Regions from separate parts of the Stenotrophomonas sp. WZN-1 genome, predicted to be linked through region 2. Evidence: predicted binding sites of a transcription regulator. Region 2 holds the regulator's gene; each other region holds the start of a gene.
What was found. Region 2 encodes FliA, which starts transcription of late flagellar genes. Its sites were predicted from a motif close to TAAAGTTTNNCNNNCNNNGGCCGATAA; they were not measured.
Positions count from the first base shown of each region.

Region 1: the regulator FliA is predicted to act here: its motif matches at 1,968-1,994, upstream of CCR98_RS15640 (methyl-accepting chemotaxis protein).
Region 3: the regulator FliA is predicted to act here: its motif matches at 1,852-1,878, upstream of CCR98_RS06240 (methyl-accepting chemotaxis protein).

Region 1 covers NZ_CP021768.1:3,314,518-3,317,794, forward strand. The annotation lists gene CCR98_RS15640 (methyl-accepting chemotaxis protein) at 1-1,938, opposite strand, end outside; gene CCR98_RS15645 (potassium channel family protein) at 2,085-2,636, opposite strand; gene CCR98_RS15650 (L,D-transpeptidase) at 2,826-3,277, shown strand, end outside.
Region 2 covers NZ_CP021768.1:2,112,976-2,116,252, forward strand. The annotation lists gene CCR98_RS09945 (chemotaxis protein CheA) at 1-694, opposite strand, end outside; gene CCR98_RS09950 (protein phosphatase CheZ) at 697-1,302, opposite strand; gene cheY (chemotaxis response regulator CheY) at 1,302-1,694, opposite strand; gene CCR98_RS09960 (RNA polymerase sigma factor FliA) at 1,752-2,495, opposite strand; gene CCR98_RS09965 (P-loop NTPase) at 2,492-3,277, opposite strand, start outside.
Region 3 covers NZ_CP021768.1:1,339,572-1,342,848, reverse strand. The annotation lists gene CCR98_RS06240 (methyl-accepting chemotaxis protein) at 1-1,820, opposite strand, end outside; gene CCR98_RS06235 (hypothetical protein) at 2,031-2,423, opposite strand; gene CCR98_RS06230 (DUF2628 domain-containing protein) at 2,423-3,277, opposite strand, start outside.

The sequences.
Region 1 (3,277 bases), 1.2 Mb from region 2:
ACCGGCTGCCTGCTCCTTGCTCGCCGCAGCGATGTCGCTCATCAGCTGGGTCGTGCGCGAACTTGCCTGTGCCACGCGCGCGATCGCGGCTTCCGATTCAACCGTCACTGCCAGGCCGCTCTTCACCTTGGCAGCGGCATCTTCGATCAGTTCCTTGATCTCCTTGGCGGCGACACCGGCACGCTGCGCGAGCGTGCGCACTTCACTGGCGACCACGGCGAAACCACGGCCCTGCTCACCTGCACGCGCAGCTTCCACCGCAGCATTCAGCGCCAGGATGTTGGTCTGGAACGCGATGCCGTCGATCACCGTGGAGATTTCCGAGATGCGTGCCGAGGACTGGTCGATCTCACCCATGACCGACGCCATCTGTGCCATCGCTTGTTCGGTCTCGCGTACGGCTGCACCGGCCGCATGCGCTTCACTGTCGGCCTGGCGCGCCAGCTCGGCATTCTGGCGCACGGTGGAAGTCAGTTCCTCCATCGATGCAGCGGCTTCTTCCAGGTTGGCCGCCTGCTGCTCGGTGCGGCGCGACAGGTCGTTGTTACCGGCGGCCAGTTCCTGCGCCGCGTTGTTGATGCTGTCGGCAGCCACCTGGATGCCCCGCACGATGCCGGTCAGCTGTGCGGTGGTGGTGTTGGCATCGTCGCGCATACGGGCGAACACGCCGTCGTACTCGCCGTCCATGCGTGCGGTCAGGTCGCCGTGCGAGATCGCGCGCAGCACGTCGGAGACATCGGCGATGCTGGCCTGCGAACTGGCCATCATGCCGTTGAGGTGCTCGACCATCGCCTTGAACTGGTACTGGAACGCATCGGCATCGCCACGCATGCTGAAATCACCGGCGCGCGCGGCGCGAGCCAGTTCATCAATCTGCGCGTTGATCGCCATCAGGCTCTGCTTCACCGCGGCCAGGGTGCGGGTCAGCGTGCCCTTCTCGCCCGGGTAGTCCGGCAGGTCGCGGCTGAGGTCACCGATGGCGTAGCGCTGCATCACCTCGGCCATCAGCAGTTCCACCTCCACGTGCGATTCGACCAGGCTGTTGGTGGCCTGCACCATGCGGCCGAAATCACCGGGGAAGGCGCTGGCGTCCATGCGATAGCGGATCGCACCGGCCTCGTGCTGTTCGGCCATCTGCAGCTGCGCGCCGATCGCCGCCTGCACGCTCTGGCGCACGCTGGCCATGGCCTCGCCCAGCTGGGTCAGCTCGTCGCGGCCACCGAGGCGGAACTCCTGGTCCAGCTGGCCCTTGGACAGGCGCTCGGCCAGGTTCACCGCGCGGGCCAGTGGGCCGGTCAGGCTGCGGCCGATCATCACCGAGGCACCGATGCCGACCAGCAGCGCGACGCCGCCCAGCACCAGCAGCTGCAGCAGGCTGCGCTCGCCCAGGCGGATCGCCTCGGCGGCTGCATCGCGGCTTTCCTTCTCTTCGAAGTCCACGCCATCGGAAAGCGCCTTGTTCCAGCCGTTGGCCGCCTCCTGCACCGGGCCCAGGGTCAGCGCCACAGCGCCCGGGTAGTCGCCCTGCTCCATCAGCTCGCTGGTCTGCTTGTTGAGCGGGCGGGCGATGGCACGCTTGGCCGCGATGGTTTCCGCGATGGCCTTGCCGTCTGCATCACCCGGTAGTGCCTGATAAGCGGTCCAGCTGGCCTCGTAGCGCTTGACCAGATCGGCGATGCGCTGCTCGTCGCTACCGCGGTCTTCGCCCTGGCGGATCAGCATTTCGCGGCGCACGACCATCATCTGGTTGTTGGCATCGAGCATCTGCGATAGCAGGCGCACCTTGGCCACGCTGACGTCGACCACCTGCTGCATCGCGCGCTTCTGCACGACACTGGCGGTGGCGCCGGTGGCCACCACGGCAGCAACCAGCAACAGCAGCAGGCCAAAGCCCAGCCCAAGACGCCAGGCAACCCTGACGTTCCTCAAGTAGTTCATCGGTACATCCAAAACGGGGGGATGAGGCCTTATCGGCCGCTACCCGATGTGGCTTGATGGCGGCCGCAGCGTTCGGCCGGACACGGTTCAGGCAGATGACGACTACCCACAAGAATTGACCGATTGAAATCGGTTGCATGACAGCTTCAGTCAGCCCGCGTCCGATCTTCCGGTGGTCGATCAAAATCGACGTTGCGCAGAAACAGCAGTATGAACACCACCATATGCGTCATTCCCAATAACGATTCGAACACCACCATCCATCGCCCATGTACTGTAATCGGTACGATGTCACCAAAGCCAAGTGTGGTGAACGTCGCTGTCGAGAAGTAGAAGGCCTCGGCCAATCCGGTGATGATTCGATCATCCTTGCTGTAGGCGACCCAACTTAGTTTCGCGTAGTAGGCAGACAAGACCAGAATCAACAGAACAGACGTGACGACGAAGATCAACGGGGTGAGTACCAGCTCTGCCCTCGTATATCTCAAGTGACGATGGCTTACCAGGGCGAAACTGATGTAACCCGCCAATATCAGCAACACTCCAAACCAGAGAATCGCCGTATGGGACAGATGCTTTTCCTGAAATGGCAACAAAACGGCCGGCAGGAAAAATACTGCACCGATATACATCCGTGCGCGTCCGGCCGGATCCTTCACATCGATCCAGTTGATTAGCCTCAGCAGATGCTTTCTCACACCATCCCTCCTTGAATTGTGACGTCACGGGACGAGATATCGGAAGTTCTGCACAGTACTTGAGCACTGGCGCTCTTTATCTGGCGCCCATCGATTCCCAGTCTCCCATCATCTACGTATCAGGAATTTTTCACGGAGCTTCTGCGGGGTTTCAGGGCAATGTGGATCTGCTTGTCATTGGAGTCGTCAATGCCGTCAATCCGCGCAACTGTATTGTCCCTCGCCCTGCTGGCCCCCGCCGCCTTCGCACAGGCTGCAATACCCAGCCTTCCCACGCCGATCCCCGAGAAAGCCGGGCCGGATGTGGCCCCACGCTCCGACCTGCACGCCCAGGTGCTGCTGGATCGCGCGAATTTCTCCCCTGGCCAGATCGATGGCGAGGTGGGCAGCAACCAGCGACGCGCAGTGTCGGGTTTTCAGGCGGCGCATGGGCTTACCGTAACCGGCGAACTGGACGACGCCACCTGGAAGGCTCTGCAGGTTGATACGGTGGGGCCGCTGGCCAGCTACACGCTGACTGCTGAGGATGTTGCCGGTCCGTTCCAGCCCATACCGAAAGGACCCGCCGCCCAGGCCAAGCTCAAATCGCTGGGCTACGGCAGTGTGGAGGAAGCCCTGGGTGAGCGTTTCCACGCGTCTCC
Region 2 (3,277 bases):
CCAGCGGCTTGGCGGCCGGCTTGGCCGCCGGTGCCGGTGCGGCCGCCGGGCGCGGGGCGGCGATCGGTGCCGGTGCTACCGCAGCCGGAGTCGCAGGCTTGGCGCCAGGTGCGGCGCCACCGTGCAGCTGGTCGAGCAGGGCTTCGAACTCGTCTTCGCTGATCAGCCCGTCGTCGGCCTTCTTTGCCGGCGCCACCGCAGTCGGTGCGTTGCCGCCGTGCAGCTGGTCGAGCAGGGCCTCGAATTCGTCGTCGGTGATCAGGTCGCTGCCGCCCGCAGCGGGTGCTGCTGCGGCAGCGGGTGCAGCCACGGCACCGCCATGCACGTCGAACTGGGCGATCAGGTCCGGCGGTGCATAGCCCGGCTCGGTGCCGGTAGACACGGCATCCAGCATCGACTGCAGGTAGTCCAGCGATTGCTGGGCGGCATCGAAGTGATGGGCCTGCAGCACGGCCTGGCCGGCACGTGCTGCGCCCAGCGCTTCCTCAGCGGCGTGGCACAGCTCGACCATGGCGGTGACGCCGAGGAAGCCGGCACCGCCCTTGAGCGTGTGGTAGCCCCGGAACACCGCGTTGAGCTGTTCGGTGTCCTGCGGTGCCTGCTCCAGCGACACCAGCTGTTCGCCGAGGCGATCCAGGATTTCCTGTGCCTCGATGATGAAATCGGCAGTGATGTCGTCGGATACCGCGCTCATACTTACAGCCCCAGATCCGACAACAGGTCGTCGGCGTCGTTCTGCGAGACCGCGTGGCGGTCCAGTCCCTTCAGTGCCGGCCCGGCCAGTTCCGGGTCGGTGCGATGCTGTTCCGGCGGCAGGCCGAGCGCGCCGAAGCCTTCGTGCACGCGGCGGACGATGCCCACCACGCGACGGATGATCTGCCCGGTCAGGTCCTGGTAGCTCTGGGTCAGGGCGATCTCGGTGAGGTTGTGGCGGATGCGCTCGAGCTGAGCGTCCTGGCCCGGCTGCAGGCCTTCGGCGCGCAGCTCTTCGGTCAGGCTGCGGCATTCCTCGGCCAGGTCCAGGGTACGGTGGGTGGCCTGTTCGGTCATCGCCACCACGTGGTCCAGGCGTGCGCAGGCATCGTCCAGTTCGCCGGCTTCGCTGGGCACGGTCGGCAGCTCACCCAGGGCCTGCCCCAGCTCGCGGGCCAGCCGCGAGAGGCCGCTCATCATCGGCTGCGTGCGCAGCGCGACCAGTCCGTCGATGCGTTGCCGCCACGCGGCTTCGTCGCCGGACTCCAGTGCGTCCAGGGCCTCCTGCAGGCGCAGGGCGAGGGCATTTTTGTCGACCGTGGTATCCATCAGGCGCTGGCCGCCAGGCGTTCGAAGATCTTGCCGAGCTTTTCTTCCAGCGTCTGCGCGGTGAACGGCTTGATGATGTAACCGTTCACGCCGTTCTGGGCCGCTTCGATGATCTGCTCGCGCTTGGCTTCGGCGGTGACCATCAGTACCGGCAGGGTCTTCAGCTTGGCATCGGCACGGATCGCCTTGAGCAGTTCGATGCCGGTCATCACCGGCATGTTCCAGTCGGTGACGACGAAATCGAACGGCTGGCTCTGCAGCAGCGACAGCGCGGCATGCCCGTCCTCGGCTTCGGCGGTGTTGGTGAAGCCCAGATCGCCCAGCAGGTTCTTGACGATTCGACGCATGGTCGAGAAGTCGTCGACGATCAGGATGCGCATGTTCTTGTTCAAAGCAGAGTTCCTTTGTTGTTCATTCCGGGTGGCCGGGGGCAGCCGCCTCGGGGATGTTCATTCTTCCAGGCCGGCGTCGACGGCCTCGAATATCTTCAGCCGGCCGCGCAGGCGCAGCACGGCCTGGCCGTGGATCTGGCAGACCCGCGATTCGCTCACGCCGAGCACCGCGCCGATCTCCTTCAGGTTCAGCTCCTGCTCGTAGTAGAGCGAGAGCACCAGCTGTTCGCGCTCAGGCAGGTGGCCGATGGCCTTGCCCAGTTCGCGGCCGAACTCGCCACGCTCCAGCACCTGCTGCGGGGTTGGGCCACCCTGGGCGACGGTGTCCAGCTCGCCCTGGTCTTCGATGCGCGACTCCAGGCTCAGCACCTGGCCACGTGCGGCGTCTTCCATCAGCCGCAGGTATTCGGGCAGCGGCATCTCCATCGCGGCGGCGACTTCGGTGGCGCTGGCGGCACGGCCCGTGCTCTGTTCCAGGCGGCGGATGGTGGCGGCGGCATCGCGGGCACGGCGGTGCACCGAGCGCGGCACCCAGTCGCCACGGCGGATCTCGTCGATCATCGAGCCGCGGATGCGGATCGAAGCATAGGTCTCGAACGAGGCGCCCTGGTCGGCGTCGTAGCTGCGCGAGGCTTCGATCAGGCCCATCATGCCGGCCTGGATCAGATCGTCGACTTCGACGCTGGCCGGCAGGCGTGCGGCCAGGTGGTGGGCGATGCGCCGCACCAGGTCCGAGTGCTGGGCGATGACCTCGTTGGCCGCCGAGCGCTGGACTTCCCTGTACTGGGCTGCGCCTTTCATGCGGCCACCCCGCGCTGCTTGAGGATGCGTTCGAGGAAGAACTCGACACCGCCTCGCGGTTCGGTCGGTGCCTGCCAGCGTGCGGTGCGGCGCGCGATCTCGGTGATCGCAAGCGCCGAAGGGCTGGACGGATAGGCCTTCACCACCGGCTGCTGGCGCTGCACCGACAGGCGCAGCCAGTCATCCTGCGGCACGCAGCCCAGGTAGTTCAGCGAGACATCGGCAAGGAACTTCTCGCAGACGCGGGTCAGCTTCTCGTACAGCACGCGACCCTCGTTCGGGTCGCGCACCATGTTGGCCACCACCTGGATGCGGTCCACGCCGCGCTCGCGCGACAGCACCTTGATCAGTGCGTAGGCGTCGGTGATCGAGGCCGGCTCATCGCAGACCACCACCACGGTGTCCTGCGCGGCCTGGCAGAAGGTCAACACGCCGTCGGTGATGCCGGCGGCGGTATCGACCACCATGATGTCCAGCTCGCGTTCCAGTTCGGAGAACACGTTGACCAGGCCGACATGCTCGGCCGGGGCCAGCTCGGCCATGTGGCGGCGGCCGGATGCGGCCGGGACCACCAGCACGCCGTTCGGGCCTTCGACGATGACGTCGTCCAGCGAGCAGCGGCCGGCAACCAGGTCGGCCAGGGTAAAGGTGGGGTTCAGCCCCAGGATCACGTCGATGTTGGCCAGGCCGAGGTCGGCGTCCAGCAGCAGCGTGCGCTTGCCCATGCCGGCCAGCGCCACGGCCAGGTTGGCCGACACGTTGGTCTTGCCCACGCCGCCCTT
Region 3 (3,277 bases), 770 kb from region 2:
CCATCGGCGACCTTGCCGACCGAATCCTCGATCAGGCCCTTGATCTCCTTGGCCGCACCGGCCGAGCGCTGTGCCAGCGTGCGCACCTCACTGGCCACCACCGCAAAGCCCCTGCCCTGTTCGCCGGCACGCGCGGCTTCCACCGCCGCGTTCAAGGCCAGGATGTTGGTCTGGAAGGCGATGCCGTCGATGACGCTGATGATCTCGGCGATCTTCTTCGACGAGGCTTCGATGGCCGACATCGTGGTGACCACCTGTCCGACCACCTCGCCGCCCTGCGAGGCGACACCATGCGCGCCAATGGCAAGCTGGTTGGCCTGGCGGGCATGCTCGGCGTTCTGCTTCACGGTAGAGGTAAGCTCCTCCATCGACGCAGCCGTTTCTTCCAGGTTCGCCGCCTGCTGTTCGGTACGCCGCGACAGATCGGTGTTGCCCGAGGCGATCTCGCCTGCCGCCAGGTTGATGCTGGACGCGCTGGACTGGATGCGACCGACAATCTGCTTGAGCTGGTCGACGGTGGCATTGCAGTCATCGCGCATGCGGGCGAACACGCCGTGGAAGTCACCCTGCATGCGCACGGTGAGGTCGCCGCGCGATATCGCCTGCAGCAGAGTCGACACCTGCACCAGGTTCTCGTCGGTGGTCTGCATCAGGCGATTGAGCCCGGCCACCATGTCGCGGAAATCATAGGCGAAGCGGTCTTCATCGCCGCGCAGGCTGAAATCGCCCGCCGCCGCTGCCGTCGCCAGCCGGCGGATCTCGCTGTTGATCGCCGACAGGCTGGTCTTGGTCTCGTCCATGGCCTGGGTGATCGCCGCCTTCTCGCCTGGCAGCGGATCCATGTCCACCGACAGGTCGCCACGGGCGTAGTGCTTCATCACCTCGATCAACCGGTTCTGCACCTGCACGTGCGAGCCGACCAGCGCATTGGTCTCGTGCACCATGCGCCCGTAGTCGCCGGGGAAGGCACTCTCGTCCATGCGGTAGCTGAGGCTGCCCGCATCGTGCTGGCGCGCCAGCTCACCCTGCGCCGCCATCACCGACTGCAGCTGCGCCTGCATGCGCTGCATCGACCTGAGCAGCTGGGTCACCTCGTCATTGCCGGAGGCGTCGATGCTGTTGTCCAAGCGACCGTTGGCGATGCCATCGGCCAGCTTCACCGCGCCCGCCAAGGGGCGGGTCAGGCTGCGGGTGATCGCCCACGCGGCCAGTGCGCCGAGAATCAGGCTGAGCACACCGAAGGCCATGGACAGGGTTCCGGTCCACGCTTCCGTGGCGCGGTATTCCTCACGGCTGCGTTCGGTCAGGGTTTCCTGGTGCCGCAGCAGGGTCGAGATCGCCTCGTTCCATGCGGTTGCCAGCCCATGCTCGGCGAGCAGTTCCTTGGCCGCGCCGTCGAAATCACCCGCCTTCATGCGCTCGTGCAGATGCTGGGTGGAGGCGTCGGTCGCCTTGCGTGCCGCGTCGATCTTCGCAACCAGGGTATCGCCGGTGGCGTCACGTGGAATCTTGATGTATTTGGCCCAGATGCCGTCGTAGGTCCGCGACAGCTCCTGCGCCTTCTGATAATCCTTGTCGAAATCCTCGCCACGCTTGATCACCATCAGCCGGCGGTGCATCAACACTGCGTTGTTGGTATCCAGCATGTCGTTCAACAGCCGCATCTTCACCATGTTGACGTCCACCACTTTCTCGAACTGGGCGGACTTCAGGTGATTCCCGTACAGCACCAGGCCGACGATGGCCACGATGAACAGCAGCAGCAGTCCAAACCCGGCACCCAGCCGGGATCCCACTCGGAGGTTGCGTAAGGCGAGCATCTCAATTCCCTTGATCATGGCCGTACGATCGATGGCGGCGCAGGCAGGGGAAACTTTATGGGCCGATATTATTATATCGATCCAAAACTCTGGAACTGTGCAGACAGGTGTGAAATCAGACGACCCACGAAGGCGTTATATCCATAAGGTATATCGCCACGGGTAGCGCGAATGGGATCAGGCCGGGGCCTGCCCCCCCGCTATCCGGCATTACGGTGCAGCAGGCCCCGGGAAGACCAGATCCTTCCCGAGTCTTGCCGCATAGACGCTCTCGAACTGGAACGAAAGCACAAACCGGTACCCGCACGTCGCGGCGTAGCGCTTTGTGAAGCGGCAGATTTCCTCCCAGGCGCTTTCAAACCCGCTCGCGCGGAAATGAAACGAGCCGAGCAGGCCCACCTGCCACTCGGCTTCAATCCCTTCCGCTACGAGCGCCTCCGGCGGGTCGACGATGCCGAACCCGAAGCCGGTGTTGGACACTGCAAGATACCCATGCAGACCGTCAGTACCGTCGGAGTACTCGGCCTGGATCGAATCCAGGGCGTGCAGTACGTCACCCAGATCGGCACCGGTTTCGACTTCGAGAAACAGCGAAATGCTCATTACTTGTGCAAGTCGATAAGGGTATGCCTGTTGAAGAACCGCATCTTCCCCTCGATCGTGAAGTCCGTGCGCCTGATTTCACCCAGCATCATCTCGCGTTGGGCGTCGTTCAACGTGCAGGGTTCCAGAACAGTGGCCTCCAGAACGCGCCCCGGGGGCGCCAAACGCAGTTCGACAATGCAGGCATTGCCCTCCGTTGGAACGCCCGCTGGCCACGCCGTCATTGCGATCGCACTCATTTGCTCCTGGTACGCCACCCGCTCTGCTTCCTCTATCTGCGGGTCCGGCAGATCCGGCGGGTTCGCCGCCACGTACACAGCAGACTGCGTGGGCGTTGGCTCTGATAGCGAACGGACGATCAGATTGATCAGGGTGTTCTGTGAGGCCGTTACCGCCAAGGCGATCACCAGAGCGGTGTAGCTGACGCCGCCAGCCTTCTGCAGTTCAAGGTGCCGACGATGTGCCCCGCGATGCTCGGCATCAACCTTGCGGACAATCCTTCGACAGTGCGCCAGGTACAGCGGATTCGCCAGGATTCCTGCAAGTACGCGAAACACCACGAAAGAGAGCAAGGACAACCATGGCAGCCCCAGCAGCGCGAAGGTGGTCATCATCAACGGCGAAAGGATGAACCAGATCGCGCCCCACGCATGCATGCGCCGGAAGAAGAACCAGAGTGACGAGAACAGGAATGCCGGCCAGTTCCATCGCCTTGGCGCCCTGCCGCTTGCTTCGTACAGCCTCCAGTAGTGGAGATAGGCGGAGAACCTGTCTCCTACCACGATCGCCAGTGCATCCTTTTCGCTCAGCCCATCGGAGGCTGCATCTGTGCGCTGTACTGCTTCACCGTCGGC